Regions from separate parts of the Rhizobium sp. BK049 genome, predicted to be linked through region 1. Evidence: predicted binding sites of a transcription regulator. Region 1 holds the regulator's gene; each other region holds the start of a gene.
The links. Region 1 encodes LexA, which represses DNA repair genes until DNA is damaged. Its sites were predicted from a motif close to TGTTCNNNNTGTGTTCNG; they were not measured.
Positions count from the first base shown of each region.

Region 1 (9,882 bases):
AAATGACGGGAGCTCCCATCGCCGCCATGATCGGCAGCGAACGCATGTCGGAAACCAGCGTATTGTAGCCGAAGGAGGCACCGCGCTCGCACAAGAGCACATTCGGATTGCCGCTGGCGTTGAGCTTCTTCAGAACGTTCTTCATATCCCAAGGGGCGAGGAACTGGCCCTTCTTGACATTGACGGCGCGGCCGGTTCTGGCGGCGGCGATCAGAAGGTCGGTCTGACGGCAGAGGAAGGCCGGGATCTGCAGAACATCGACCACCTTGGCCACCTCGGCGCATTGCTCGGCCGTATGAACGTCGGTTATGACGGGAAAGCCGAATTCCTTCTTGAGGTCGGCAAAGACCTCCATGCCCTTTTCCAGGCCGATGCCGCGTTCAGCCGAGAGCGAGGTACGGTTCGCCTTGTCGAAGGAGCTCTTGTAGACGAGGCCAATGCCGAGCTTGCCGCAGAGCTCCTTCAGCGTGCCGGCGACCATGAAGGCGTGATCCCGGCTCTCCATCTGGCATGGACCGGCGATCAGCGACAAGCGGCCAGTATTGGAAAAAGTGACCTGGCCTTCGCCTTCGCCGATCCTGACTTCGGAATTCGTGTCGGTGCTCATCGTGTTTCCTCGAAGGCGAAGAGCGCACCCTGCCCGGGCGTGGGCTTCACCAGAATGCGATTGTTCTTGCGTGTGAATGTGATCCCGTTAGCACCCAAATGCGCTTCTGTCACGGCAAGATCGATGACGGTGAAGAGGATTGCCCGCCCTCGCAGGCCGCGATCGGCTGATGAGACAGCGGTTTCGAAATAGGCCTCCAGCCCTTCCGGCGTCATCAAGCTGATCTTTGCATTCGATGCCGCGATATTCATGCCGAAACCCGTTTTCTCCACCGCCGCCTGCCCAATCGCAAGCCCGACGAAGGCGGCGAATGCCGCCGGGTCCGGTGCACAAAGTGCGATCTCGGCAATGCCGATCACGCCATTGGCGTGCGTCTCCAGCGCGGCGCGATCTGTAGGGAACGAATTGATGCGCTGGCAAGTAAAGAGAAAGAAATCGGGGGCGCGCAAATCAGCTGCAAAGGCCAGCTTAAAGCTGCCGACGCTCTCCGAACCGTCCGGCATCCGCATCGGCCGGCTGAACTGCAACATCTCACCGGCGCTCGCGCCGTTGCTGACGAAGCGCTTATGATCGAGGTCGGCATCCTCGCTGAGGAAGGCCAGCGCAGAAAGTCCCTCCTCGCCGCAGCGGAAACGGAAGGCGCGATTGCGGGCGATGAAGACGTTGCCCTGGCGGGCCGCTGCCTCGCTCTCGTCGACACTCGCCACGCCAAGCGGCTCCAGATAGGTCTTGTCGGCGAAAAAGATGCAGGCATTCTCCGTTCCGAAGGGATGGCGCGCATCGGCGGCGACGGTGAAACCGAGCTTGCCGAGCCTTTCGCGCGCCAGATCGATATTGACCACGGGCAGCACGACATGATCCAGCGGGTGCGACTTGGCGGAATGCGCGTTCATGAATATCCTCCTGAAACCGGCAAGAGATGTGCGACAGCACCACCCCTCAATGCAAGACATGTGCGCCAATCCGGCAAATGAAAATAAAAATCTCCACGAGTTGGCGCGAGGGTTTACGGAAATTTAGCTACTTGCGGAACACATATGGAACATATAGTGTCCGTTCTGGATTTGTTTCAATCACGGGGTCTGACGTCGATGCTCACGCGCAAACAACAGGAGCTTCTCCTTTTCATCCATGAGCGCATGAAGGAATCCGGCGTTCCTCCCTCTTTCGACGAAATGAAGGATGCCCTGGATCTCGCCTCGAAATCCGGCATTCACCGCCTGATCACGGCGCTTGAGGAACGCGGCTTCATTCGCCGCCTACCGAACCGCGCCCGAGCGCTCGAGGTGATCAAGCTTCCGGAGGCCTATAACCCCAGTCTTCAGCGTCGCGGTTTTTCGCCGAGCGTCATCGAGGGCAGCCTCGGCAAGCCCCAGCCGGTCGCCGCCCCCGCTGCGCCAAAGCCGGTCGCCGACAATGGCAACTCCGTCTCCGTGCCGGTCATGGGACGTATCGCCGCCGGCGTTCCGATCTCGGCGATCCAGAACAACACCCACGATATCGTCGTTCCCGCGGATATGCTCGGCTCCGGTGAGCACTATGCGCTGGAGGTCAAAGGTGATTCGATGATCGACGCCGGCATCTTCGACGGCGACACCGTGATCATTCGCAACGGCAGTACCGCCAGTCCCGGCGATATCGTCGTTGCCCTCGTCGATGACGAGGAAGCAACGCTGAAGCGTTTCCGCCGCAAGGGCGCCTCGATCGCGCTCGAGGCCGCCAACCCGGCTTATGAGACCCGCATCTTCGGACCCGACCGCGTCAAGGTGCAGGGCAAGCTCGTCGGCCTCATCCGTCGCTATCACTGACGCCGGATGGGCTGGAATCGGTAAAACGATCATTGCGCCAATCATAGGCGCGATGGCGCATCCATGGTCGCGACAAAGCATCGAAGGCGGTGGTGACCTCCAGGCCGGCATCGGCGAAACGCAATTCGAGCGAGCCGGTCCTACGCAGCGTCTCGCCGGTGAAAAGCGTGCCACCTGAACGGCAGCTGTTGAAACGCAGACGGACCGAGGTCACGACGATATCGGCCGTATCGCAGGCCGGGCCGAGATAGGCGGCATTGTCGATAACGGTGACGATATGGCCATTGCCAAGTCTTGATGTGCACCAAGCCTTCTTGACGCAGGAAAAACGGTTTGCTTCACCGCCTGCGGCGGCTGCCCGCATCGCTGCACTCGCTTCGTTCTGCTGATCGCGGGAAAGCCTGACACGGCGGCCTTCTCCTTCCGGCGGAATGGCCGGACCATCCAGCATCTTCGGCGGATCATGTGTCGGCAGCACCAGCGCTCTCTGCCACTGGTCGAATATGAAATCCGGCGGGTTTTCACGGTTGGAAGCTATTGCCTCAGCCGCGACGACCGCAACCAGACTGCCATCCTCCGAAATCACCAGATCCGGCGGCCGGGGAACCGGCAGAAGCAGCACGATGAGCGTAGAGATGGCGATGATCGATGTGCCGACATGGCGCAGCCGAGTGCGCAGCAGCGTCAGCAGCAGAAAGCCTGCCACTGCCACTGCGAAATACCAGCCGGGCAAGCGGCCGATGCCGATATCACCGCCCCAGCCGGATACCGTCTTGGCAACCGCAATCACCAGATCGAGGCCGAATCCGACGATCTTCCAGAGCGGAGCGTCCAGACCGAAAGGCATGAGCAACATCGCCAACAATCCGGCCGGCATGACGATGAAGGAGATAATCGGCATCGTCGCAAGGTTTGCCGGCAGGCCGTAAGCCGTCAGGCGATGAAAATGCTCGATCGAAAACAATGCGGTGGAAAAGCCGCCGATCAGCGAGGTCAGGAAGATCCCGCCGAAGAAACCGGCGACGGCAACGACCGGCCTGATGATCGGCAGTTTCAGAAAAGCGTTTTCGCGGACACGCCTGTCCTTCCACAACTGATAGCCCGATACCAAGGCCAATGTTGCGGCAAAGGACATCTGAAAGCTCGGTCCCAATACTTCCGAAGGTGAAATGGCGATGATGATGAGCGCGGAGAGAACGACATTGCGCAGGCTGATCGACGGCCGGTCGAAGAAGACGGCAATCAGCATGATGGCCATCATGATAAAGGCGCGCTCGGCCGAAACCCCGAAACCGGAGATCAGGTAATAGGCGGTGACGGCGATGAGCGCGCCGGCAGCGGCGATCTTCTTTGTAGGATAGGCTTGGGCGACGCCGGGAAAGAGGCTGAGCAGCATCCGGAAGCCGACGAAGAAGATGCCAGCCGACAGCGCCATGTTGAGGCCCGAGATCGCGACGATATGGGCAAGGCCGGACTGGCGCAGCGCCTCCGTCGTCGCGTGCGATATGGCGCGCCGTTCGTCCGTCACCAGGGCAGCGGCAAAGGCGCCGGTGTCGTCGGGCAGGATCGATCTTATGCGGTCGCCGATGCTGCTGCGCAGCTGGTAGAGCCATTCGAGCAGGGCGTCCGCCGTCGACCTGGCCGCCTGCGGGCCTGCCTCCAAGTCGAGTTTCTCCGGCGCACCATAGAAGAAACCGTTGGCGCCGATGCCGTCGAAATAGGCACCGAAGGAGAAGTCGTTGAGCGCGGGAAGTGCGGGCCCCGCCGGCGGCGTCAGACGTGCCTTGCCGGTGATGATGTCGCCGATCTCGAAAGGCGCATCGGCACCCCGGACGATCGCGGTGATGCGTCTCGGCGGCCGTTTCAGCTCCGGCGCCTCGGTGCCGGCGACGGCAAGAATGTAGCGCCAGCGCCCGCGCCCGTCGCCTTCCCGCCGTTCGACGCGGCCAGTCACCGTCGTCGTCACGGATGAATCGAGGATCACCGTCGAAGCCCGCCAGCTCTCGAACTGAGCTGAGAGCATGCCGCCGGCGAAAAGTGCCAGCGCCATGAAACTTGCGCGCAAGGCCGGTCGGCTGGGATCGGTGAGGAAAACCGCGGCCGCCGACACCAGCAGGCAGAGCAGCGATGCAACGAGGGGAAAATCCGATGCAGCAAGAAACCAGAAGGCCGAGCCGGCTCCGAGGAAGACCGGCGAGAACAGCAGCAGGCGGCCATGATCGGCCTCTTCGCCCAGCATGCAGGCCCCGGCACGGAGCGATTGCCCGGCAGTGGCCAGCAGCCGACGATGCAATGGGGTCTGCGACTGCGTCCTTGCCGATTGAGTCACCACCGCAGGCGCAGGAAAATCTGGCGGATCGGCAAGGCCGACGCCCGCTTGCGGCCGCAATTCGGCTGTCGTCGTTTCCTGCATGCCCCGCCCAAGATCACGCCGCCAGGCCCTAAGAATGCAACCTTCAAGCAAATCCGGCAAGGATAATCGATTGAAATACGAGCGAAAATCGTAAGTGGCAAAAGGCAAGTCGAATCATCAGCTTCCGCTATGCGTGCGGCTCATCGCTGCGGTGCCTAAAAGGTGATGCCGCAATGCACAAAATGCCGTCACGGTAACTTGGCATTAGCGTCACGATCATATAGCTATCGGAAAGGACGCTTAACCCCTATGGCGCTTTTGTGGCGCCACCGACATTTCGGAGGACAGCATGACGGATCAAAGCGCTACAATAAAAATCGGTGACAAATCGGTTGACCTCGCCGTTAAAAGCGGCACGATCGGCCCGAGCGTCATCGACATCGGTGCCCTCTACAAGAACACCGCTTCCTTCACTTACGATCCGGGCTTCACCTCGACCGCATCCTGTGAATCGAAAATCACCTATATCGACGGTGACGAAGGTGTGCTGCTGCACCGCGGCTATCCGATCGAGCAGCTGGCCGAGCACGGCGACTTTCTCGAGGTCTGCTACCTCCTGCTCTACGGCGAACTGCCGACGGCCGCGCAGAAGAAGGACTTCGACTATCGCGTCACGCACCACACGATGGTGCATGAGCAGATGAGCCGCTTCTTCACCGGCTTCCGCCGCGATGCACATCCGATGGCCGTCATGTGCGGCTGCGTCGGCGCACTGTCGGCCTTCTATCACGACTCCACAGACATCACCGATCCGCACCAGCGCATGGTCGCCAGCCTCCGCATGATCGCCAAGATGCCGACGCTTGCCGCCATGGCATATAAATACCATATCGGTCAGCCCTTCGTTTACCCGAAGAACGACCTCGACTATGCGTCGAACTTCCTGCGCATGTGCTTTGCCGTCCCCTGCGAGGAATATGTGGTCAATCCGGTGCTTGCCCGCGCGATGGACCGCATCTTCATCCTGCATGCCGATCACGAACAGAACGCCTCGACCTCGACCGTCCGTCTCGCCGGTTCATCGGGCGCCAACCCGTTCGCCTGCATCGCCGCCGGCATCGCCTGCCTATGGGGCCCCGCGCACGGCGGCGCCAACGAAGCAGCGCTCAATATGCTGACGGAAATCGGCACGGTCGACCACATTCCGGAATATATCGCCCGCGCCAAGGACAAAAACGATCCGTTCCGCCTGATGGGCTTCGGTCACCGCGTCTACAAGAACTACGATCCGCGTGCCAAGATCATGCAGAAGACGACGCATGAAGTGCTCGGCGAACTCGGTATCAAGGACGATCCGTTGCTGGAAGTGGCGATGGAGCTGGAGCGCATCGCGCTCACCGACGAATATTTCATCGAGAAGAAGCTCTATCCAAACATCGACTTCTACTCCGGCATCACGCTGAAGGCGCTGGGCTTCCCCACCACCATGTTCACAGTGCTCTTCGCCCTTGCCCGCACCGTCGGTTGGATCGCGCAGTGGAACGAGATGATCGAGGATCCAGAACAGCGCATCGGCCGTCCACGCCAGCTCTATGTCGGCGAACCCAAGCGCGACTACATCCCGGTTTCGAAGCGCTGATCGCTTCAGAGCTCAAAAAGAAACCCGGTCAGGAATGGCCGGGTTTTTTCTTTTCCAAAACGTCGAGAAGGATTTCCGCGGCCTGTTCACCGGGCGGCTTTTCCGTCTGCATGCGCTGCCAGATGAGCTCGTAGCCTTCCTTCATCGCCTTCAGCTGATAGGTATCGGCCGACAGCCTTTCCATCCAGCGTGCAAGGCTTGCGCCGCGGACGACATCGTTCAGATATTCCGGCACGACCGGGTAATCGGCGATCAGATTCGGCAGCGCGCCGGTCCAGGTCTTGATGCCCGATGTCAGCATGCGCATGATCCAGTCGACCTTATAGGCGGATACGACGGGAACGTCGGCAAGTGCGAGTTCGAGAATAACGGTTCCAGACGCCGCCATGGCTGCATCGGCCTCGGCAAAGGCTTTCCATTTTGCTTGCGCGCCGACGACGATCTCCGGCTTTACCGCCCAGCCCGCCGTCATTTCGCGGACGAGTGCTTGCCTGTGCGTTACGGTTGGCAGAATGAAGCGTGTCGGCCCATTACGGGCGACGATTTCATTCGTGGCCACCTCGAAATAAGGCAGAAGCTTCTGGATCTCGGAGGAGCGCGAGCCGGGAAGGAGCAGGATCGGGCCGTTGCCTGGCTGCCTTCCCACGCGCAGGCGACGTGTCTCCAGCAGCGCTGGGTCGGCGACCAGACGATGCCCGACATATGTCGTCGCCGGCCCATTGAGGCGCTGCATGGCTGCCGGTTCAAAGGGCAGGACGGCAAGCACGTGATCGACATAGCCGAGCATGCGCGTGGCGCGATATTCCTTCCAGGCCCAGACGCTCGGACAGACATAATTGACAACAGGCAGATCGGGCAACGCGGTGCGCACGCGCTTGGCGACGCGATGGGTGAAATCGGGACTGTCGATAATGACAAGGATATCCGGCTTTGCAGCGACGATCTCAGCCGTGGTGCGACGGATCAGGGCAAACAGCCTTGGCAGCCGGCTCAGCACCTGGGTGATGCCCATGATCGACAGCTCGGAAAAATCGAACAGGGATTTCAAACCTTCCGCCTGCAGCCCCTCGCCGCCAACGCCGACAAGCTCCACCGGTCCGCTGTAAATCCGCTTGAGCGCCGCGATGAGATCGGCCCCGAGCAGATCGCCCGACACTTCACCGGCAATGACGGCGATCTTCAGCGGCGCCCCGTTCATTCGACTCCCCATGCCGGCAGACCGCGGTCGATGCCGCAGACGAACAATCCAGCCTCGTCGGCGGCGCTGATGACCGCGGCCCGATCAAGCACCAGTGAGCGACCGGCTTCGATTGCGATGCCGGCAAGGCCGGCTTTCGCAGCGTTCAGGATTGTCGCAACGCCGATCGCCGGCAGGTCGGCGCGAATATCCTGTTGCGGCTTGCAGAGCTTGACGAGGACGCCGCGGCGGCGCGGCGAGATCCGTCCGGCGGCCCTGAGGCCGGCGACACGGTCCAGCATCTCATCTGTGCCCTCAAGTCCTTCCAGCGCGACGACGCGCCCGCCGATGCTGACTGCACCCTGCCCGACATCCAGCCGGCCAAGCGTCTCGGCGGCATCAGCGGCCTGGCTGATATCGTGCCGGTCTTCCTTGCTGGGTGCGGCGGCGCCAAGCGGGCCAACGGAAACGAGCAGGTCGGGGGCGATCTCGTGGGCGCCGACGACGCGCCGGCCGTTCCCCTCGATCAACCGGATCACCATCTGCAGAACCGTATCGTCGCCGCCGGAGAGCAGTGTGCGAATGGCGGCCGGGACCTTCATCAGAATGCGCAACGTCGGACGGACCTCGCGCCATTCCGGCCGGCGGCGCACGCTCCCCGACATCACAACACGTCCGATGCCATAGCGGATGAAGAGACCCTCAAGGGCGGCGAAATCGCCGATGCCGACAACGGCGTGATCATAGCCTTCCCAGCGTGGCTCGCTCTCGTCCTTCAGCGCGATGATTACAGGATCTTCGCCTGCCGCGCGCGCGGCTTCGGCGACATAGGAAGGCAGAAGGCCACCGCCGGCAATGATCGCCAGCCGGCCCGCAGCGGTGTCGCCTGTTAAAGCCACGGACTAGCCCTTCTGCCCCCGCGTCGGGGAGGACAGGGCGCGGTCGCTCTCGGCTGCAATGAAGTCGAGGATCTGCACAACCTGCTCGCAATCAGCATATTCCTCGCGGATCGCGGCGGCGTTTTCGCGCACGGAGCCCGTTCCTTCGAAAATCGCCTTGTAGGCCCGGCGCACCCGGTGGATGACGGCGCGGTCGATGCCGGCCCGTGTCATGCCGACGACGTTGAGGCCGCCCAGCAGACCGGGATTACCGTTCAGCATGCCATAGGGAATGACATCGTAACTCACCGCCGACAGGCCGCCGACGAAGGCGTGGCGGCCGACGCGGGTGAACTGGTGAACCGCCGAGCCGCCGCCCAGGATAACGCGATCCTCGATAACGACATGTCCGGCGAGCATGACGTTGTTCGACATGATCACATGGTTGCCGACCCGGCAGTCATGCGCGACGTGGGAGTTGGCAAGGAAAAGGTTGTTGTCACCAACGATCGTCTCACCGCCGAAATCGGCCGTGCCGGTGTTCATCGTGACACCTTCGCGGATTGTGCAATTTGCACCGACCGTCAGCGTCGTTTCCTCGCCGCCGTGGTGCACGCTCTGCGGATCACCGCCGACGACGGCCATTGGGAAGATGCGTGTGCCCTTGCCGATAACGGTGCGGCCGGTGACGATCGCATGCGCCAAGAGCTCGACATTCGCATGCAGGACGACATGCGGCCCGACATGGCAGAAAGGACCGATTTTGACGCCCTCACCGATCGTAGCCCCGTCTTCGACGACAGCCATCGGATGAATACGGGCGCTTTCGGCGATATTGCTCATGCCTGATCCTTACGAACGATCATCGCGCCGATGTCAGCTTCGGCGACAAGTGCGCCGTCAACCTTGGCGTCGCAATGGAATTTCCAGATATTGCCGCGTTGCTTGTTCTTCTTGACATGGAATTCGACGCGGTCGCCGGGCACGACCGGCTTGCGGAAGCGCGCATTCTCGATGGTCATGAAGTAGACGAGGTTGCCGGTCTGACCTTCTTTCTTGGCGCAGATGGCACCCGCCGTCTGCGCCATGCCCTCGATCAGCAAAACCCCGGGCATAATCGGCGCTTCCGGAAAATGGCCGGTGAAATGTGGTTCGTTCACCGTGACGTTCTTAATGCCGATCGCCGTGTTGTCGCCGTCGATCTCGATGATCTTGTCGACCATGAGAAAGGGATAGCGATGCGGCAGCAGCTTCATGATCTCGGTAATATCAGCCGAAGAAAGCGTCGTCGTGGCTTCCTCAGTCATTTTGCTTGCCTCCAGGGTTCCTCCCGCGCAACTTGGATTTCGATACCTGTTGCGCTGCCTCTCTCAGATAGTCTTTTAGCGGACGTGCAGGTACACCGCCATATTGTCCGCCC
Region 1 covers NZ_JACHYV010000008.1:200,520-210,401, reverse strand. The annotation lists gene kdsA (3-deoxy-8-phosphooctulonate synthase) at 1-607, opposite strand, end outside; gene FHT70_RS11490 (VOC family protein) at 604-1,500, opposite strand; gene lexA (transcriptional repressor LexA) at 1,699-2,415, shown strand; gene FHT70_RS11480 (ComEC/Rec2 family competence protein) at 2,396-4,828, opposite strand; gene gltA (citrate synthase) at 5,118-6,407, shown strand; gene lpxB (lipid-A-disaccharide synthase) at 6,436-7,605, opposite strand; gene FHT70_RS11465 (LpxI family protein) at 7,602-8,483, opposite strand; gene lpxA (acyl-ACP--UDP-N-acetylglucosamine O-acyltransferase) at 8,487-9,305, opposite strand; gene fabZ (3-hydroxyacyl-ACP dehydratase FabZ) at 9,302-9,769, opposite strand; gene lpxD (UDP-3-O-(3-hydroxymyristoyl)glucosamine N-acyltransferase) at 9,762-9,882, opposite strand, start outside.

Region 2 (9,882 bases), on a different contig from region 1:
GACTTCAGCATTGGATGGCAAGAGGCATGGACGGCCGAGCCCTCGCATTTCAGGTTTTCCGGAGCAATGCTCACAGAAATCCCAACCCTTGCCGAAGCCGCAGCGCTCGCCCATAAAGGCCGATGAACCGGCAAGGCGCCGGCGGCACGAAGGCAAAGGGCATGAACGAGCAAACCACAGGCGAGGACGCCACGAGGCGAAGCTTCCGCCTGCACAACATGGCGGTGCCGGCGCGGCCGCTGGAGCCGGCGCTCTATCTGGTCGCCACTCCGATCGGTAATCTTGGCGACATCACGCTGCGCGCATTGGAAACGCTGGCCGGCGCCGACGTGCTGGCCTGCGAGGACACGCGCGTCACCCGCGTTCTGCTCGACCGCTACGGCATCCAGAACCGCCCCTTCGCGTACCATGAGCACAATGCCGACGAAGCCGGCCCGCGGCTCATCCAGGCGCTCGAAGCCGGGCGCTCGGTGGCGCTCGTCTCCGATGCCGGCACGCCGCTCGTCTCCGATCCCGGCTACCGGCTGGCCCGGCAGGCAATTGCCGCCGGTTACCGCGTCATTCCCATTCCAGGCGCCTCGGCGCCGCTCGCCGCCCTTGTTGGTTCCGGCCTGCCGAACGACGCGTTTCTCTTTGCCGGCTTTCTGCCGGCCAAGGACAAGGCCCGCCGCGATCGTCTCGGTGAATTTGCCGCAGCTCCGGCGACGCTGATCTTTTTTGAATCGCCCCATCGCATCGCTGCCTCGCTTCTTGCCGCCGCCGATGTGCTCGGCCCGGCCCGGCCGGCTTGCGTCTGCCGTGAATTGACCAAGACCTATGAAGAATTCCGCCGCGGCACGCTTGCCGAACTCGCCGCCCATTACCAGCAGGTGGAAAACGTCAGGGGCGAGATCGTCCTCGTCGTGGGTCCGCCGCAGCCAGCCGAAACATCCGAGGCCGATGTCGAAGCCGTGCTTGCCGACCTCTCGATGTCGATGCCGACGGCAAAGGCTGCGACCGAGGCCGCCCGTCTCACCGGCCTGCCGCGCAAGGCGCTCTACCAGCGCCTGCTGGAGATGAAGGGCGGCAATGGGAGATAAGGAGCTTACCGCCATCAAACGGAAGGCGCTACGCCGCGGCCGCATGTCGGAATATGTCGCCGCCGCCTTCCTGATGCTGAAGGGATACCGTATCCTGGCGCTGCGCCACCGCACCAGGCTCGGCGAGATCGATATCGTCGCCCGCAAGGGCGATCTCGCCGTCTTCGTCGAGGTCAAGGCCCGCCATGGCGAGGCTGCGGCGATCGACGCCGTCTCTGTCGCCGCTCAGAAGCGCATCCGGGCGGCAAGCGATCTGTGGCTCGCCCGCCAGGCGGATCAGGCCCGCCTTTCCCAGCGCTACGATATCGTCGCGGTCATGCCCGGCCGGCTGCCACGGCACTTTCCCGACGCCTTCTGAGCGCTTTCAGCCCGGTCGAGTTACCGGATTGTTAAAATTTTAGTCCCCCGTTGAACGAGCTCCTTACGACTTTCTGCTACCCACCGTCGCAATAGGGGTTGAGATTTGGGGGTTGTTGCGTGGCCTTGAAGATGATGCTCGCAAGCGCGGTCGCCATGGCGGCGCGCTCGGTGCCGTATATTGCGCTGAAGCCGGCCGGGAAATCCTTCGTCGCCCATGCGAGCGACCACCTGCCGCTGAAATCGACGCCAATCAATCCCGACTGGATCATCAGCGGCAATCCGCAGGCGCGCACCGCCGAACATTCGCGCGGCCATGACGAGGCATCGCTGACAGCAATCTGGGACTGCACGGCGGGCGAATTCCGCTGGTATTTCGGCTGGGACGAGACCGTGATGATCCTCGAAGGCGAGGTCCATATCACCGCCGAGGACGGCACGGAACGGACCTTGCGCACCGGCGACGTCGCCTTTTTCGCAGGTGGAACCTGGGCGAGCTGGCGGGTCGACAACTATGTTCGCAAGGTCGCCTTCCTGCGCAAGCCTTTCCCCAAGCCTCTGGCGATCGCCTACCGTCTGCGCAACATGCTGCGCAACGGCGGCAGCCAGGGCATCGCCGCCTGAAAGTTGCGAACGCCCGAAGCCCTTGATGACCGTTGCGTTTAATGCCGGGCCGACCTACATCTGTCCGGCATTCAGCGAGGGACGGAAATGGCCAAGATCACCAATGTAGCGGTCCAGATGGATCATGTCGCCGGCATCAATATCGCAGGTGATTCCACCTTCGCTATGAGCCTGGAAGCGCAGGCGCGCGGCTACAGGCTCTTCCATTACACCCCCGAGCGCCTGAGCTTTCGCGACGGCAAGCTCTTTGCGAGCGTCGAGCCCATGGTGCTGCGCGACGTCAAGGGCGATCACTTCGAGCTTGGCGCGCCTGAGCGCGTCGATCTTTCGACCATGGATGTGGTGCTGCTGCGCCAGGATCCACCCTTCGACATGGCCTATATCACCTCGACGCATCTGCTCGAGCGCATCCACCCGAAGACGCTCGTCGTCAACGATCCGGCCTGGGTGCGCAATTCGCCGGAGAAGATCTTCGTCACCGAATTCGCCGATCTGATGCCGAAGACGCTGATCACCAAGGATCCGGCCGAAATCCGCCGCTTCCGCGACGAGATGGGCGACATCATCCTGAAGCCGCTCTATGGCAATGGCGGCGCCGGCGTTTTCCATTCGACCCGCGACGACCGCAATCTCTCATCGCTCTTGGAAATGTTCGGCCAGCTCTTCCGCGAGCCCTTCATCGCCCAGCAATATCTGCCCGACGTGCGCAAGGGCGACAAGCGTATCATCCTCGTCGATGGTGAGTTCGCCGGTGCGATCAACCGCGTGCCGGCCGAACATGACAGCCGCTCCAACATGCATGTCGGCGGCCGCGCCGAGGCGACCGAATTGACGCCGCGCGAGAAGGAAATCTGCGCCCGCATCGGCCCCGCGCTGAGGGAACGCGGCTTCCTGCTCGTCGGAATTGACGTGATCGGAGATTACATGACCGAGATCAACGTCACCTCGCCGACAGGCATCCGCGAGGTCAGGAAGTTCGGCGGCGCCGACATAGCAAGCCTGCTCTGGGACGCGATCGAGCGCAAGCGCGGCTGAGGCTGCGATTGGGTACAACCGCGCCTGCCACTGATTATCTGCCTGCGTTCTTTTATTGTTCTTGTTTTAGTCCTGTTTCCGTGCCAGATTGCAACCGCTGGCTTTCACGGCCACAGGGGCGGTCTAAGAGTTTGCGGGACAAGGGTGGGCATATGGTCGCGCGTGTCAGTACGGTAGCATTCCAGGGCATCGAAGGCGTTCCGGTCGAGGTTCAGGTCATGATTGCGCCCGGCAAGGTCGGCATGCAGATCGTCGGTCTGCCTGACAAGGCGGTGGCCGAAAGCCGCGAGCGTGTGCAGGCTGCCCTTCACGCCTCCGGCCTGGCGCTGCCGGGCAAACGGGTGACCGTCAATCTGGCGCCCGCCGATCTGCCGAAGGAAGGCTCACACTTCGATCTGCCGATCGCACTCGCGCTGATGGCGGCGCTCGGCGCCATTCCTGGCGACGCGCTGACCGATTATGTCGTCGTCGGCGAACTCAACCTCGACGGAACGATCGCCGCGATCGCCGGCGCGCTGCCGGCCGCGATCGGCGCCAATGCGCTCGGCAAGGGGCTGATCTGCCCGGCCGAAAGCGGCGCGGAAGCCGCCTGGGCCGGCTCCGAGGTCGATATTCTCGCCCCGCGCAGCCTGATTGCCCTTGCCAATCATTTCCGCGGCACGCAGGTACTGTCTAGGCCGGAACCGTCGATCCGCGCCAATGCCGCCAACTTGCCCGACCTTGCCGAGATCAAGGGCCAGGAAAGCGCCAAACGCGCGCTCGAGGTGGCGGCTGCCGGCGGCCACAATCTCCTGATGGTCGGGCCTCCAGGCTCCGGCAAATCGATGCTGGCGTCGCGCCTGCCCTCGATCCTGCCGCCGCTTTCGCCCGCCGAACTGCTTGAAGTGTCGATGGTCCATTCGATCGCCGGCCAGCTGACCGGCGGCAAGCTGTCCGACCGCCGGCCCTTCCGCACCCCGCATCATTCCGCCACCATGGCCGCGCTCGTCGGCGGCGGATTGCGTGCTCGGCCGGGCGAGGCCTCGCTTGCCCATCACGGCGTGCTCTTCCTCGACGAGTTTCCCGAGTTCACGCCGCAGGCGCTCGATGCGCTGCGCCAGCCGCTCGAAGGCGGCGAATGCGTCATCGCCCGCGCCAATCACCGCGTCTCCTATCCGGCGAAATTCCAGCTGATCGCGGCGATGAACCCCTGCCGCTGCGGCATGGCCGGCGAGCCGGGCCACACCTGCGCCCGCGGCCCGCGCTGCATGAGCGATTACCAGGCGCGCATCTCCGGGCCGCTGATGGACCGCATCGATATCCGCATCGACGTGCCGGCCGTCTCCGCCGCCGATCTGATCCGGCCGATGGCGGCCGAAGCAAGCGCCGACGTCGCCCGCCGCGTCGCCCGCGCCCGCGAAATCCAGCAGGAGCGCTTCGAGCGCGCCGGCGCTGGGGATATCGGCACCAACGCCCGCTGCTCCACCGCGATGATCGAAAAACTCGCCGAACCCGATTCCGCCGGCCTGCAGCTCCTGCGCGACGCCGCCGACAAGATGAAATTCTCCGCCCGCGGCTACCACCGCGTCCTCAAGGTCGCCCGCACGCTTGCCGATCTCGACGACAAACCGACAGTGGGCCGTTTGCATCTCGCCGAAGCGATCTCTTATCGGATCGCCGGGGAAAGATTAACGGCGGCGGCGTGAGAAGAAGGACGGACGCGCGGAGTATGAGTCGTCAGACTGCCCACCAATTCGCCGATCGCGTTGCGCTGATGGCTGCCACGCAGCAAAATCGCCACTGAGCGCTGCGGATTATGAATTATATGGCCGTCCGGCTATAGCGGCGCGCTGCCGGCAGCGGTCGGCGCGATGGTCTTGGCCGGGGCTGGTTTGCCGAACGCGGTACCGAAACTGGCTAAGGCGCCGATATAAGCGTCCCTCTGTATTGATTATCCATTAGGGGTAGGAATCTCTCCTCAATTCGTCCCTCTTTACAATATTAGCTTCGGCTGAAAAATTTCCGAAGGGATGTCGGTCCGTTCGATATAGTCGATCGGAGGTGACGGATAGGGAGGCCTGCCGCCGGGGATGCTCATGGGGAACGAATATCCAGGCTCAAACGCCAAACCCAGGGAAGTTTTTGACTTGGCGAATGCCTACTCTCGCGCTTCGATCCTCCTATTCAGCGAGGGCCAGAAGCAGGTTGCACTATCGATCGCACCAGCTCGAATGTGCGCCATTCATGCTATTGAACTCTATTTAAACGCCTTCCTGCGCCATGAAGGCGTTGCTCCAGAAGAAATACGAGGACGGATGCACAACCTCGCTGAGCCGATGTTCGTTGCTAAACTTCAACTGAGAAAAAGGACTGCTCTGCATCTGGAGGCAATGACAGCAAAGCGTGAGTACCTCATCTCGCGCTATGCACGGGAGCGGGCGAGCGAGCACACCGAGTGGAATCGTTTGACCGCGACGCTGAAGGAGGTGATGGCGAAGGTGGGCAAACATCTGCACTCAACTAGCTCAGGCCGGACATCGACCATCGTTACGGACCACCACAGAACACTCGTCCCGCTTCAATTGGGATGCAGGTAACGGCACAAAAAGGGACGCCGAAGCGCCCCGATATTCTGCAAGACAAATTGCGGGAGAAAACGCCCGCCACAACCAACTTTAGCTCCCCAACCCCTCAAACAGCGCCGTCGACAAATACCGCTCCGCAAAAGACGGAATGATGATGACGATATTCTTCCCCGCATTCTCCGGCCGGCTGCCGACCTTGATCGCGGCGGTCAGAGCCGCGCCTGAGGAGATGCCGACGGGCACGCCTTCGAGCCGGGCAATGAGGCGGGCCTGTTCGAAGGCCTCGTCGTTGGTCACGGTGACGACCTCGTCATAGATGCCGGTATCGAGGATCTTCGGCGCGAAGCCGGCGCCGATGCCCTGGATCTTGTGCGGGCCGGGATTGCCGCCTGAGAGCACCGGCGAATCGGCGGGTTCGACGGCGATGATCTGGATCTCGGGTTTGTGGCTCTTCAGCACCTGGCCGACGCCGGTGATCGTGCCGCCGGTGCCGATGCCCGAGACGACGATGTCGACCTTGCCCTCGGTATCGTTCCAGATTTCCTCGGCCGTCGTCTTGCGGTGGATCTCGGGGTTGGCCGGGTTTTCGAACTGCTGCGGAATGATGGCGTCGGGAAGCGACGCTGCCAGCTCCTCCGCCTTGGCGATGGCGCCCTTCATGCCCTTCGAACCTTCGGTCAGCACCAGCTCGGCGCCGAGCAGCGCCAGCATCTTGCGCCGTTCGACCGACATGGTTTCCGGCATGGTGAGGATCAGCCGATACCCCTTGGCGGCGGCGGCAAAGGCGAGTGCGATGCCTGTGTTGCCCGAGGTCGGCTCGATCAGCACCGTCTTGCCGGATGTGATCTTGCCCTGCGATTCCAGGCTTTCGATCATTGCCACACCGATGCGGTCCTTGACGGAAGCGATCGGATTGAAGAATTCGAGCTTGCCGATCAGGTTTGCCGCCACGCCCTTTTCCCGCGCCAGTTTGTCGAAGCGCACCAGCGGCGTGTCGCCGATGGTCTCGGTGATCGAGGAATAAATGCGGCCGCGGCCGGGTTTGTGCGACATGGTGCTCTCCCTTTGGACTTCGAAATCGAGGAGGAGAATAGGGTCAAAGACGGAATGAGACCAGAGCCCGTTCGTCCCGGGCTGGGGTGGCGGAGAGAAAATAAGCTTTAAAAACCGTTCCTTGACGGATGTTTATTTCACGCAGCCCGCGTGGCGATGAAGGCTGCCGTGCCCGCGAGAATCCCGGCTGCAACCCGGTTCAACGCCTGCAGGGCGCGCGGCTGTTTCAGCATGGTGCGGGCGCGAGCGGCAAGCAGCATATAGGGCACCAGCACGGTGATCAGCACCACGAAGGTGACGGCGAGCAGAAGCGCATAGTCGCGCAGGGTGATATTGCCGATATCGATCAGCGTCGGCGCCAGCGCGACATAAAATAGCATCGTCTTCGGGTTGCCCAGCGTCACCAGCAGGCCCGAGAGGAAGGACAGGCCGACATTGCCGGATTTTTTTGCGGCGATATCCTGCGGCAGCAGCCCTGCCGTCCACAGTTTCCAGGCGATGTAGCCGAGATAAAGGGCGCCGGCGATCTTGATGATGAGGAAGACTTCCGTGAAAGTCTGCGCCACGAAAGCCAGGCCCAGAATGACCGCGGTGAGATAGGTCATATCGCCGAGCACCAGGCCGAGACCCATGAAGAAGGTCTCGCGGAAATTCGAGCCGAGCGCACGGGCGACGATGGCGGTTATGCCGGGTCCGGGAATGGCTGCGGCGATAAACAACGCTCCGGCATAGGCAAGCAAGGCGGCAAGGCTCATGTGGCGGCTCCCTCTTTCCGGTGTTTTATGTCAGGCAGGCCGTGCCATCAATCCGCCGGCGCTGATGGATGCATCACCAGAAGGAATGCCTGCCGCCGCGTGCCTGCCGATACCTCAGCCCTGAAGCGCCCTCGGCCGCAGCCATCTTGGGCTCCAGCCGAGATTCATGCCGGCGGCGGCCAGCAGGATGATTGCGGCGCCCGCGATCTGCATCGGCTGCAGCGCATGGCCGAAGGCCAGCCGGTCGACGAGGATCGCGGCGATCGGATAGAGGAAGGAGAGCGCCCCGGTCAGATGCGTCGGCAGCCGCTGGATCGCACCGTAGAGCAGCACATACATCAGCCCGGTATGGACGACGCCGATCGTCACCAGGATCGCCCAGCCGCCGGCATCGCCGGGCAGTTGCGAAAACTCCGTCATCGGCGCCAGCATCAGCATTCCGGTTGTGACCTGGATCAGTGCGATCAGATGCGGCGGCGTGCCTTTCAGCCATTTCGCGGCTAAGGCTGCCAGCGCGTAGAAGAAGGCGGCGCCGAGCGCCATCAGAATGCCGAGGCCGTAGCCATCCGTTCCCCCGCCGGCCTGAGGTTTTGCCTCGACGATTGCTGCCATGCCGGCAAAGGCGAGCGTCAGCCAGAACAGCTTGGCCGCGGTGATCTTTTCGCCGAGGAACAGCGCCCCGAGCACCAGCAGCATGAAGGGCTGAGTGTTGTAGACGGTCGTGGCGATCGAGATCGTCGCATGTGAATAGGAGGCGAAGAGCAGCAGCCAGTTGACGACGATGGCGACGCCGCCGATGACGGCGATGCCAAAGGCGCGCAGCGTGATGATGCCGGGCCGCAGCAGTCCGAGGGCGCCGCAGATGACGAGCAGGGTCAGCGCGCCGAACAGGCAGCGCCAGAAAACCACACCGCTGACCGGCTGGCCCGACATGACGACGAACCAGCCGATCGTCCCCGAGATCAGCATCGCTGCCGTCATTTCCACCGAACCTCTTTTGATATCGCCGCTCATGGTAGCCTCCGTTTTGCTCGGACAATAATATTGCGTCAGCAGCTGGTTCAATATAGAAATAAGAAGGATCAAAACGACTTTTGCCTAATAATTGAAGGGAAAATAATTACGATGCCTAATGGTGTGCTGGAGCTCGACGATATCGATCAGTCCATTCTGGAGGCGCTGGCCGGCAATGCCCGGATTTCGCTGAAGGAGCTGGCGCAGCAGGTCGGGCTTTCCTCGCCGAGTGCCGCCGAGCGCCTGCGGCGGCTGGAGGAGCGCGGCGTCATCAAGGCCTTCACCATCGATCTCGATCCGGCCGCCGTCGGTTATCCCCTGCAGGCGCTCGTCCGCGTGCGGCCACTGCCGGGACAGCTGCACATCGTCGAGCGCATCATCCAGGACATTCCCGAAATCGTCGAATGCGACAAGGTGACGGGCGAGGATTGTTTTATCGCTCGCCTGGTCGTGCGCTCGATGGCGGAGCTCGACGGCATTCTGGACAAAGTCGCCGAACGGGCGGAAACCAACACCTCGATGATCAAATCGTCGCCTGTCAAACGTCGCCTGCCGCCGCTCTCACGCGGGAAACAGGATCGCTGAAACGGTCAGAAATCCGCCAGTGGCGAAAGCATGGCCGGAAAATGCGGGGTGACATCGCCGAGCCCACGCAGCATCAGTGTTGTGGTGCTTTCCAAAGGCTGTGGAGTACCCACCCAGTCCAGTTTCTCCGGACGGAAAAACACGTCAATGGCGGCGGAGGCGATGTCGAGTCCGCCGAGGATAGCGGCAAGTGATGGGATCTCGCTCGCGACGACGTCGAGAAGGCTGAAGCGACCCGCCGCATCCATTTTCCAGGCGATGACTGCTTGCTGGTCTTCGAGGAAGCTGACACGGATCTCGGGATCGATCTGCGTATTGATGAGAAACATCGCCGCATTTGTAGTCACCGAGAGCGTCGTCGAAATGGGGCTGCGCGTTTTCAGCAGCGCTTGCAGCAGGGCAAGATCGTCCGCATTCGCCGGCGAAAGCGGCAGGGCCGGTGCTGTGGGTGTCGACGGAGCAGGGGCCGCCCCTTCGTACCGGTGCAGCGGTATCGAGCGGAAACCGTAGGCTTCATAGAGCGATGGTTTGTCGGTATAGAGGATGACAGCCTCGAAACCCTGCTGCTCGCACCAGTCGAGCGCTTTCACCGTCAGGTCGCGATAGAGCCCGCAGCCGCGCCACTGCGGCCGCACCGCGCCGGATTGCAGGCCGGCGGCATGAACGACCCTGCCATTGATGACGAAGGGCAGCGCAAAGGCGGAGATATTGGCAGCAAGCTCGCCTGTGGCATCGAACCAGCCGAAGGGCATGCTGGTAGGGTCGGGTCCGCCGAGATGCTGCAGCGGGCCGATGTCAATGCCGAAAATATGTTGA
Region 2 covers NZ_JACHYV010000007.1:109,345-119,226, reverse strand. The annotation lists gene rsmI (16S rRNA (cytidine(1402)-2'-O)-methyltransferase) at 162-1,079, shown strand; gene FHT70_RS09785 (YraN family protein) at 1,069-1,437, shown strand; gene FHT70_RS09780 (cupin domain-containing protein) at 1,557-2,060, shown strand; gene gshB (glutathione synthase) at 2,148-3,095, shown strand; gene FHT70_RS09770 (YifB family Mg chelatase-like AAA ATPase) at 3,248-4,780, shown strand; gene FHT70_RS09765 (hypothetical protein) at 5,171-5,671, shown strand; gene cysK (cysteine synthase A) at 5,750-6,712, opposite strand; gene FHT70_RS09755 (LysE family translocator) at 6,850-7,467, opposite strand; gene FHT70_RS09750 (DMT family transporter) at 7,582-8,481, opposite strand; gene FHT70_RS09745 (Lrp/AsnC family transcriptional regulator) at 8,593-9,066, shown strand; gene FHT70_RS09740 (GNAT family N-acetyltransferase) at 9,072-9,882, opposite strand, start outside.
Region 2: the regulator LexA is predicted to act here: its motif matches at 3,141-3,158, upstream of FHT70_RS09770 (YifB family Mg chelatase-like AAA ATPase).

Region 3 (9,882 bases), on a different contig from region 1:
CGCTGGCGCTGAAGCTCGGCGCCGACGTGCCCATGTGCCTCGAGAGCCGGCCGCTGATTGCCCGCGGCATCGGGGAGGAGATCGAAGCCGTGCCCGATCTGCCGGCCTTTGCCATGGTGCTGGCCAACCCGCTGAAGGGGGTTTCGACGCCGGAGGTTTTCCGCCGGCTCACGGCAAAGAACAATTCACCCCTGACGCTCGCACACACCGAAGGCTGGCTTGCGGCGATCGGCGCGGCTCGCAACGACCTGGAGCCACCGGCACGCGAAGCCGTGCCCGAAATCGCGGCGATCTCGGCGATGCTGCAGGCTGAGGGCGCTCTTCTTGCCCGCATGTCCGGCTCCGGCGCCACCTGCTTCGGGATCTTCGCCGATATGGCCGCCGCGCGCCATGCGACGGCAGCTCTTCACGAGGCGCAGCCCGACTGGTATTTCCAGGCGACGGAAACGGTTTCGGGAGGCATGTGATGGCAGGTTTGGACGAAAAACGGCCCTTCATCGCCGTCGGCATAGCCGTCCTCACCGTCTCGGATACGCGCACGCCGGAGACGGACAAGTCCGGCGATACGCTGGCGGTGCGGATCGCCGAGGCCGGCCACAGGCTGGTCGAGCGAGCGATCGTGCCCGATGACCGGGAGAAAATCGCCGCTCAGGTCAAAGCCTGGACCGAGCGTGATGAGATCGATGTCGTTATCACGACGGGCGGCACCGGCTTTACCGGCCGAGACGTGACGCCCGAGGCGCTGGAGCCGCTGTTCGAAAAGCGCATGGATGGCTTTTCCGCTGTCTTCCACCGTATCTCCTATGACAAGATCGGCACGGCGACCATCCAGTCGCGCGCCACCGCTGGCGTTGCCAACTCCACCTTCATCTTCGCCCTGCCCGGCTCGCCCGGAGCCTGCCGGGACGCCTGGGACGGCATATTGAAAGCACAGCTCGACTATCGGAGCTTGCCTTGCAACTTTGTCGAGATCATGCCGCGCCTGGACGAGCATCTGAAACGCGGCGCAAAGAAATAGACTGGCGCTGCCGTTACAGTGCCGCGGTCGCGCCGTCGAAAACCTGATTTAGACTTTCGAGGCCGACGCGCTGGCCTGTGTTATGTGGCAATGCCCGGCAGAGCCGGCATCGAATCCCAGCCATCACCCGACAGCAGAATGCAACTTATGCCGTGGACATCCGTGACGACGAGCGTCCAGGTGCCGCTTTTGGCGGCATAGACCTCGAGAACGGCGTTTTGGTTGATCAGGCCGACGGCGGTGAGCTTCTCACCGAAATTCCTGTCGAGGAAACTGATGACGTCGGGTCGGCCTGCGCAACTGAGCATCGTCTGCGATGCTGCCGAATTCGGATGCGCGATTACCAATGTCGGCAATATGACGGCCAGCAGGCCGTAGATCCTACCGCGTACGCCGCAGATCCTGCCGCGCATGCGGTAAATCCTACCGCGTGGCATGACGCACCTCCTTTCGCCGGAAACCCGGCAGAAGAGGAGATTTTTCGCCGACCTGTTCTGCCGTTCACCGGCATTCCACGGCATCCGTTGCGAAGCGCGGCGCTTCGGCGGCGCCATAGGTGAATTATAGCGCGAAATCCGATTGGGCGCCATCTTTGCGCGATGGCGGGACGTAATCACCAAAGCGCGCTTGCGACGAGACCAGTCATCCGGCTGCCGCCACCTTCCCGCTTGCGGGCGAAGGGGATATGCCGCGCCAGCTTCCTCCATCTCGACGTTGCATTGGGCACGTCACCTCGCCCCGCTTCTACGGGGAGAGGGTTAGGTGAGGGACAATCTCTCAGACAGCGTAGATGCAGCGATGGGCATTCTACCGCGTGGCACGCGCCACCCAGGAAGGAATCAATTCACTTGCAAGCTTGCGCGGCTTCTGGCCCTTGTCGAAGTCGGCAACAGGCATCCCGCTTCTGGCGGCGGCGAGCGCCAGGTTCTTCGGCATCAACAAGCCAAGCTCCAGCGGCGGTCGACCGCGGGCAACGCGCTGGAAGAACGGGCGTCGATAGCCGCGCGAGGCGGCAAAGCGCGCGGGTGTCTTATTCAGCGCCACATATTCGGCGATCTCATCGATCCAGCCGGCCTGGGGCCTGGCGCCCGGCTCGATAAAGAGCAGCCATTCGCCTCGGGCGGAGCGCACGATGTCCTTGATATCCCACTGTGAATGGAAACGGCAGCCGGCGGCGTCGGCAACCCGCGAGGTGCCGTCGCGCGAGCCGTGATCAAGCACGATCACATCGCTGACGAGTCCTTCCACCGCGCCTGCCACCAATACCGATAAGGTCTGCGCCAGTTCGGATTCCTGATCCTGGCATTCGAGAACAACCGTCAACATCGATTATTCATAATGCGCCGCACAATTTTTTGCCAGTACCGTTTTGCGTATTTTGTTCTTGCATTGTTCTCATTTTACCGATAGGAATTTAATCATCACAAACGGCGGAGACAACGGCTTTCCGCTGCGGGAGAATCCGATGAGAGAGCAGTCCCTGGCAGGGCAGGCCGCATTCGCGCCTGCCAATACGGCAGATATTGCCGATGCGATGATCGTGTCCTCCGGTCTTCGGGTCGAGGTTGACCGGCGGCGCGGGCGTGGAGCGGGACTGAACCCAACAGGGCGGTTCGAAGCGCTGCAGCGGGAGACCTTCGACGACGGTTGGCAAACGTTGGAAGAACTGCCACCGTTCAAGACCGAGGTTCAGATCGAAAAGCCGCGCACCGCGATTACACGCAATGAATCGCCGGATCTTTCCTTCGACCGCTCGATCAATCCCTATCGCGGCTGCGAGCACGGCTGCATCTATTGTTTCGCCCGCCCGACGCACGCCTATATGGGGCTTTCGGCGGGGCTCGATTTCGAGACGAAGCTCTTCGCCAAGCCCGATGCGGCGAAGCTCTTGGAGCGGGAGCTCGCCAAGCCGGGGTACAAGGTGAGGGTGATCGCGATCGGCACCAATACCGACCCTTATCAACCGATCGAGAAGGAATGGCGCATCATGCGCGGCATCCTCGAGGTGCTGAACAAGGCGAACCATCCGGTGTCGATCGTCACCAAGTCGGCGATGATCCTGCGCGATCTCGACATTCTGCAGGAGATGGCCGGCAAGAACCTGGTGCGCGTCGGCATCTCGGTCACCACGCTCGACCGCAAGCTTGCCCGGGCGATGGAACCGCGCGCCGCCACGCCGCCGCGACGGCTGGAGACCATTCATGCGCTCTCTGAGGCAGGGATCCAGACTGCCGTCATGGCCGCTCCGCTGATCCCGGCGCTGAACGATCACGAATTGGAGCGCATTCTGGAATCGGCGAAGGCTGCCGGCGCAACCGAGGCGAGTTATGTCATCCTCAGGCTGCCGCTTGAAGTCAGCCCGCTCTTTCGCGACTGGCTGCTGCAGCACTATCCCGATCGTTACCGGCACGTGATGTCGCTGGTGCGCTCGATGCGCGGCGGCAAGGATTACGACGCCGAATTCGGCAAGCGCATGAAGGGCGCCGGCCCCTATGCCTGGCAGATCGCCCGGCGTTTCGAAATGGCGGCGAAACGCTTCGAGCTGACGCGGCGCAGCGTGCCGTTGCGCGACGATCTGTTCGTGCCACCGGATGGCAGCGGCGTACAGCTGTCGCTGCTCTGATTTTTTAAGCTTGCGCATCGGCTGCTCAGAAAATCCGCCCTGTTTTCGAGCCCCGAGCGCAATTTCCGCGGATGGCCCTGACCGCCTCCATCCGCCGGACCGTCCCCGGCCGCCGCCCTGATCCGGGGACTTGCGGGAAATCGGGTTGGCGTGCGAGGTTCAGCCGCATGAAACGCCGCACGCCACCCGATTCTCCCCTGCTTTTCGACACGGTCCCTCTCGTGCCGGATTTCAAGCTCGAGCTCAAAGCCCGCAAGGCCGGCCACTGGCCGGTCGCCGGCGCCGACGAGGCAGGCCGCGGGCCGCTGGCGGGCCCCGTGGTGGCCGCTGCGGTCATCCTCGATCCGAAGCGCATCCCTGAAGGCCTCAACGATTCCAAGCAGCTCTCGGCCCAGCGGCGCGAAGAACTCTTCGCGCAGATTCTGGCGACGGCGACGGTTTCCATCGCCTCCTCCAGCTCGACCCGGATCGACGAAACGGACATACGCAAGGCAAGCCTTGACGCGATGCGCCGCGCCATCTGCAGCCTCGCCATTCCCGCAAGCTACGTGCTGACAGATGGGCTTGATGTGCCGCCCGGCCTCGATTGCCCAGGACAGGCCGTGGTCAAGGGTGACGCCCGCTCGGTTTCTATCGCCGCCGCCTCTATCGTCGCCAAAGTGACGCGCGATCGGATGATGGCGCGGGCGCATCATGTATTTCCCGATTACGGTTTTGCGGCCCACGCCGGCTACGGCACGGCGCAGCACCGCGCCGGCATTGAACAGCACGGCCCCTGCTCCCTGCACCGGATGAGCTTTCGGCCACTGCGGAAGGACGGCGACGAGCCTGAGATGGACGAACTGCTTTCGGAATAGTCGCCGAAAAAAGATCGGCATATTCCGCCTTTGGACTGGCGATCAGCCCCTCATCCGGCTGCCGCCACCTTCTCCCCGCATGCGGGAGAAGGGGATATACCGCACCCTCTCCGTTCCCCTCTTAGTCTAGCTCTCGCAGACACGTCCATTCTTCCCTCGGGAAGGAGAGCGTAAGGCCATCCGAGAGCGAGCTGCAAAAGGACAGGGTGGAGGGGAAAGAAAGGTTGCTGCATGCCCCCTTCTCCCTGCAAGCGGGGAGAAGGTGGCGGCAGCCGGATGAGGGGCGGACGCCGGAGCAGGGACGCTACGCTGCCTCCGCACGAGGCCAAGCAAAGAACAGGCCTTATCACCAAAGAAAAAGGCCGGGACATGCCCGGCCTTTCCTTATTCCAGTCGATACTGCTCAGTTGAGCCGTGTCTTGACCTGTCCGACGGCGTTGCCGAAGAGCTCGGCCTGGACCTTGCCGTCGGCCTTCTTGGCGAGCACCGTTTCTGCGGCCGCGATGGCAAGGTCGACGGCGGCCGAACGCACCGCCTTCATCGCATCGGCCTCGGCCTGCTTGATCTTCTGCTCCGAGAGCGCCGTGCGGTTGGCGACGAATTCTTCCGTCTTCTTCTTCGCCTCGGCGGTCAGCATCTCGGCTTCGCGCTCAGCGGCGGCAACGATATGGGCCGCTTCCGCTTCCGCTTCCTTGCGCTTGCGCTGGTATTCAGCGAGCAGATGCTGGGCTTCCTCGCGCAGGCGCTTGGCTTCGGCCAATTCATTGCGGATCTGGTCGGCGCGGTCGTCGAGCGAGCGTGCCATCATGCCCGGAACCTTCAGATAGACGACCAGCGCCAGGAAGAGGACGAGGCCGACAAAGGCGAAGAAAGTCGCGTCGAAATGAAATTCCATCGATCAAGCCTCCTTCTTGGCGGCCGCGACGGCGGCGGCGACATCTGCCTGCGCAGCGCTGCTGCCGATCAGTTGTTCGACGACGGCGGCTGCCGTTTCCTCGGCAATGGTGCCGACGTCGGCGAAGGCCTTGGCCTTGATGTCGGCGATCCGGGCTTCCGCAGCCTTGATCTTTTCCGACAGGCTGGCCTCGACGGTGCGGCGATCCTCTTCGGCCTTGACCTTCGCGGCGTCGCGGGCGGCGGAACCGATCGCGTGGGATTTGGCGCGGGCAGCGGCCAGTTCGCCTTCATAGGTCTCGACGGCGGCATCGGCTTCCGCTTTCAGGCGGCCTGCTTCTTCCAGGTCCTGGGAGATGCGCGTGTGGCGCTGGTCGAGGATGGCCCCGATGCGCGGCGCAATGACCTTTTGCATAAGGAGGTAGAAGACGCCGAACGTAATCACCAGCCAGAGCAGCTGGGATGCGTAGGTCGTCGAATCGAAAGGCGGGAACGGGCCGCGGGCGTGTTCGCCTTCGGCAACACCGGTCTCGGTATGGACCTCGCCTGCGGCCGGAGCGGCATGCGCATCCGTACCGGTCGCTGCCGCCGGTGCTTCTTCAGCGTAAGCCGGGGTCACAAAAAACATGCTCACCTCCAGGTGGACTGCAAATGCAAAGGATCACGGCTTGCGGTCGCAGGCCGTGATCCATCTATTCGCCGATATCAGACAGCGAAGAGGAGGAGGAGAGCGACGAGCAGCGAGAAGATGCCCAGAGCTTCCGTAACGGCGAAGCCGAATACCAGACGGCCGAACTGGCTGTCAGCGGCAGACGGATTGCGCAGAGCGCCGGAGAGGTAGCTGCCGAAGATATTGCCGAGGCCGAGAGCCGTACCGGCCATACCAAAGCAAGCCAGGCCTGCACCGATGAACTTTGCTGCTTCCGCTTCCATGTTGAACTCCTTTGAAATGGTTGTTGCGGCGAATGACTGACGCCCTGGAGACGTCGTTGTCGTTATCCTTAGTGCCCGCCTGGATGGATTGCGTCGTTGAGGTACATGCAAGTCAGCACCGCGAAGACGTAAGCCTGAAGGAAGGCGACGAGGAACTCGAGACCGGTCAGGGCGACGGTCATGATGAGGGGAAGAACGGCGCCGCCGACACCGACCGCACCGAGGGTTCCAAGCGAGGCGACGAAGCCTGCGAACACCTTCAGCGTGATGTGACCGGCGAGCATGTTGGCGAAAAGACGAACGGAGAGCGAAATCGGACGGGACAGGAAGGAAATGATCTCGATCGAGACGACCAGCGGCAGCAATATGCCGGGCACGCCCGAGGGCACGAAGACATTCAGGAAGTGGAAGCCGTGCTTATAGAAACCGTAGGCGAGCACCGTACCGATGACGAGAATCGCCAGCGCGAAGGTGACGATGATCTGGCTGGTGATCGTGAAGAAATAGGGGAACATGCCGAGCAGGTTCGCCGTCAGCACGAACATGAAGAGCGAAAAGACCAGCGGGAAGAACTTCATCCCCTGCTTGCCCGCGCCCTCTTTCAGCATGTTGGCGATGAATTCATAGGACATTTCCGCGACCGACTGCGAACGACCCGGCACGATGGCGCGGTTCGAGGTCGAGAAATAAAGGAAGCCTGCAGCAACGGCTGCCGAAGCGACCATGAAGAGCGACGCGTTGGTGAACGAAAAATCAATTCCGCCGATTTCGATCGGCACAATCTTCTGGATCAGGAACTGATGAGTCGGATCGTTAGACACCGCTTGTTCTCTCTCTTTGGCCCGCAGGACGCGGGGTCATTGCACTGGACCGGGACCGGCCCCCTATTTCTTTTCGTCCTTGTCCAGAGGGTGGGCCACCACCCCCGCAGAACGCAGCACGTTCAGAACGCCGGCACAGAATCCGAGAAGCAGAAGAACAATCAACCCCCAAGGCGCCGTGCCAACAAAACGGTCGAGAAGATAGCCAAGGACGGCGCCGACGACGATCGCGGAAATGAACTCGCTGGAAAGCTTCATCGCCTGGGCATAACCTTTGCGGCTTTCCTCGGCGCGGGCTTCGCTTGCCTCTTCCACTTTCGCCTCTACGCGCTTGGTCGCGAGTTCCGCTTCCAGCTGCGCACGGCGCTTCTCAAGACTTTCCTCGCGGTCGTCCGCCATGGATCTCTCCTCGCCTGCCCGTCGCCCGCACTCCCGCTACCCCGGTCATTCGGACCCCGGACGCGAAGGTTGAGACCCTTCCGGCCCGTTCTGAAGTCGCGCGCAACATAGTTTTAGGGCTTGGTATAGTCAAGGCGTAGACGGCTTCTGTCCAGCCAGAAAATAAATTTGTGAAATCAAAGGGATAAGTCGATTTCCGGCCGAGCGCGCAAATTCGACGGAAAGAATCCGCTTTTGGGGGCGGAAAATCGGCATCGCCCCAACGCTTTCTCTCAGCTCCAGCCGCCGCCATAGGTGCGATAGAAGACATGAAGACCGATGCGCCCGACCTTTTCCATGGTCTTTGCCCATTTCGGGCGGACGTAAACGGCATGGTAGTGCGTCGCCGACCCCACCTGCGGCAGCCAGATTCTGCCTGATGTCACCGCCATGGCCACGTCGCGGGCGACCCGCCAGTGATATTGCGAATTCACCCGGTCCTTGATGGCGTCGCAGGCGAAGGAAAACTGGCAGCGGTTGCGCCAATCCTCGTTCTGGTAGACGACGCCGCAGATGCTCTTGGGATAGGCGGGGTTGCGAACGCGGTTGAGTATGACCTGGGCGACGGCCGCCTGGCCCTTCACCGATTCCCCGCGCGCCTCGAAATATATGCCTGAGGCAAGGCATTGCTGCTCGCGGGCGGAAAAGACGCTCGGCGGCAGCACGCTTGCGGCCCAGGCGTGGTCGCCCGGACCGATCTGGGGGACGAAGCGGCCGCTTTCCGGTTCGGTCAGGATCGAATCGAACGGCGAGTGGCGGGCATAATCCGGTGCCGCCGGCGCATAGGCGGTGGCAAGCACGTCGGCCTTGTTGCTGGTGACGAGGCTTGCGAGCATCGCCGGCATGCCGACCTCCGGCCTCACCGGCTGTTTCCTATAGAAAGAGGTGGCGATCTCGATTTCCCTACCCTGGATCTTCGGCTTGACGAAAGCCGACCTGTCCTTGAGATCGAAATTCGGAGTGAACAGCATCTTGGTGCGCTCAAGAATGGAGCCGGCGGAAAAGTCTTTCGGCGGCTGCATCTTCTCGATGGCGACGACGCGGCCCTTCTTCGTGCCGCGAATGACCCGGTCCTCGTCCGGCGTGTCCTCGTGCCCCTTGTCCTTGGCCGTAAATGCCACCTTGCGGCCGTCGGGCAGCACCATGCCGGCGCCTGAGGCGATCGAGCTGGTCGCTGCCGGATCGGCGAAGGCGAGCTCGGCCTGATGGATGGAACCGGCCGGCGAATTGGTCAGCACCATGCGCCAGCTCTCCCCCTCACGGTCGAGACCGGCAAGCATGGTGGCGAGATCGGCGTGGGAGGCAACGCTCGGGAAGATCAGCCAGCCGGCAAGTCCGAAGACGACGGGCGACACCCAGTTCTCGGGAAGAAGACGCAGCTTGCTACGGGAAGGGCTCTTTCGACGCAACACGAACTCCGGGCATGGAACGCGGGAACATGCCATCGAAAATCTCTCATTAACCTTGATGCCTGGTTAACGAGGCGTGCCGGAAGTAGCAGTGTGAGTTTTTGGATGTTCTAATATGGCTGATAACCTCGTCCACCAGGAGCCGCTGCGCTCGTGGTGGCGCTATGCCTGTTGACCCGAACCTGCGGGGCGAGTTCGACGGAAACGAATCCCAATCTCCGTCGTCCTCGGCCTTGAGCCGAGGACCCATGCCTCAGCTGCTGGTGGGTGCGGTGTGGATGCTCGGCTCAAGACAGCTCAAGGCCGAGCATGACGGAGGTTAGGTGGCGGAAGGGCAGATCCAAAGCGCGGGCGCTGACGTCAGCAATCACTTCCCATCCATCAAATAATAACGTGCGAGCCCAGCTCCACCACCCGGTTGGCCGGCAGGCGGAAATAGTCCGAGGGGTTGGCGGCGGCGTTGGCCAGCGCGATGTAGAGCCGGTCCTGCCAGTAGGGCATGCCCGACTTGGCATCCGGCACCAGCTTGCGACGGCCGAGATAGAAGGAGGTCGACATGATGTCGAACTTCAGTCCGGTCTTGCGCAGCGTCGCGAGCGCCTGCGAGACGTTCTGCGATTCCATGAAGCCGAACAGCAGTTCGACACGGGAGAAACGCGGGGAAATCTGCTCGACCTTGTAGCGGTCCTGGCTCGCCACCCGCGGCTTATTGACGGTGCGGATCGTCAGGATGACGTTGCGGTCGTGAAGCACGTGGTTGTGCTTGAGGTTGTGCAGCAGGGCGGCGGGGGCCGATTCCGGATCGCTGGTCAGGAAGATCGCCGTGCCCGGAACCTGGGCCGGCGAATGTTCGCTCTTTCGCTCGATGGAACTGACGAAGGAGGCGAGC
Region 3 covers NZ_JACHYV010000014.1:120,486-130,367, reverse strand. The annotation lists gene FHT70_RS16475 (4-(cytidine 5'-diphospho)-2-C-methyl-D-erythritol kinase) at 1-467, shown strand, start outside; gene moaB (molybdenum cofactor biosynthesis protein B) at 467-1,018, shown strand; gene FHT70_RS16465 (hypothetical protein) at 1,099-1,455, opposite strand; gene FHT70_RS16460 (glycosyltransferase family A protein) at 1,826-2,344, opposite strand; gene FHT70_RS16455 (PA0069 family radical SAM protein) at 2,484-3,641, shown strand; gene FHT70_RS16450 (ribonuclease HII) at 3,809-4,498, shown strand; gene FHT70_RS16445 (F0F1 ATP synthase subunit B) at 4,902-5,393, opposite strand; gene FHT70_RS16440 (F0F1 ATP synthase subunit B) at 5,397-6,020, opposite strand; gene FHT70_RS16435 (F0F1 ATP synthase subunit C) at 6,098-6,325, opposite strand; gene FHT70_RS16430 (F0F1 ATP synthase subunit A) at 6,394-7,146, opposite strand; gene FHT70_RS16425 (AtpZ/AtpI family protein) at 7,210-7,545, opposite strand; gene FHT70_RS16420 (cell wall hydrolase) at 7,818-9,029, opposite strand; gene FHT70_RS16415 (potassium transporter Kup) at 9,375-9,882, opposite strand, start outside.
Region 3: the regulator LexA is predicted to act here: its motif matches at 2,398-2,415, upstream of FHT70_RS16455 (PA0069 family radical SAM protein).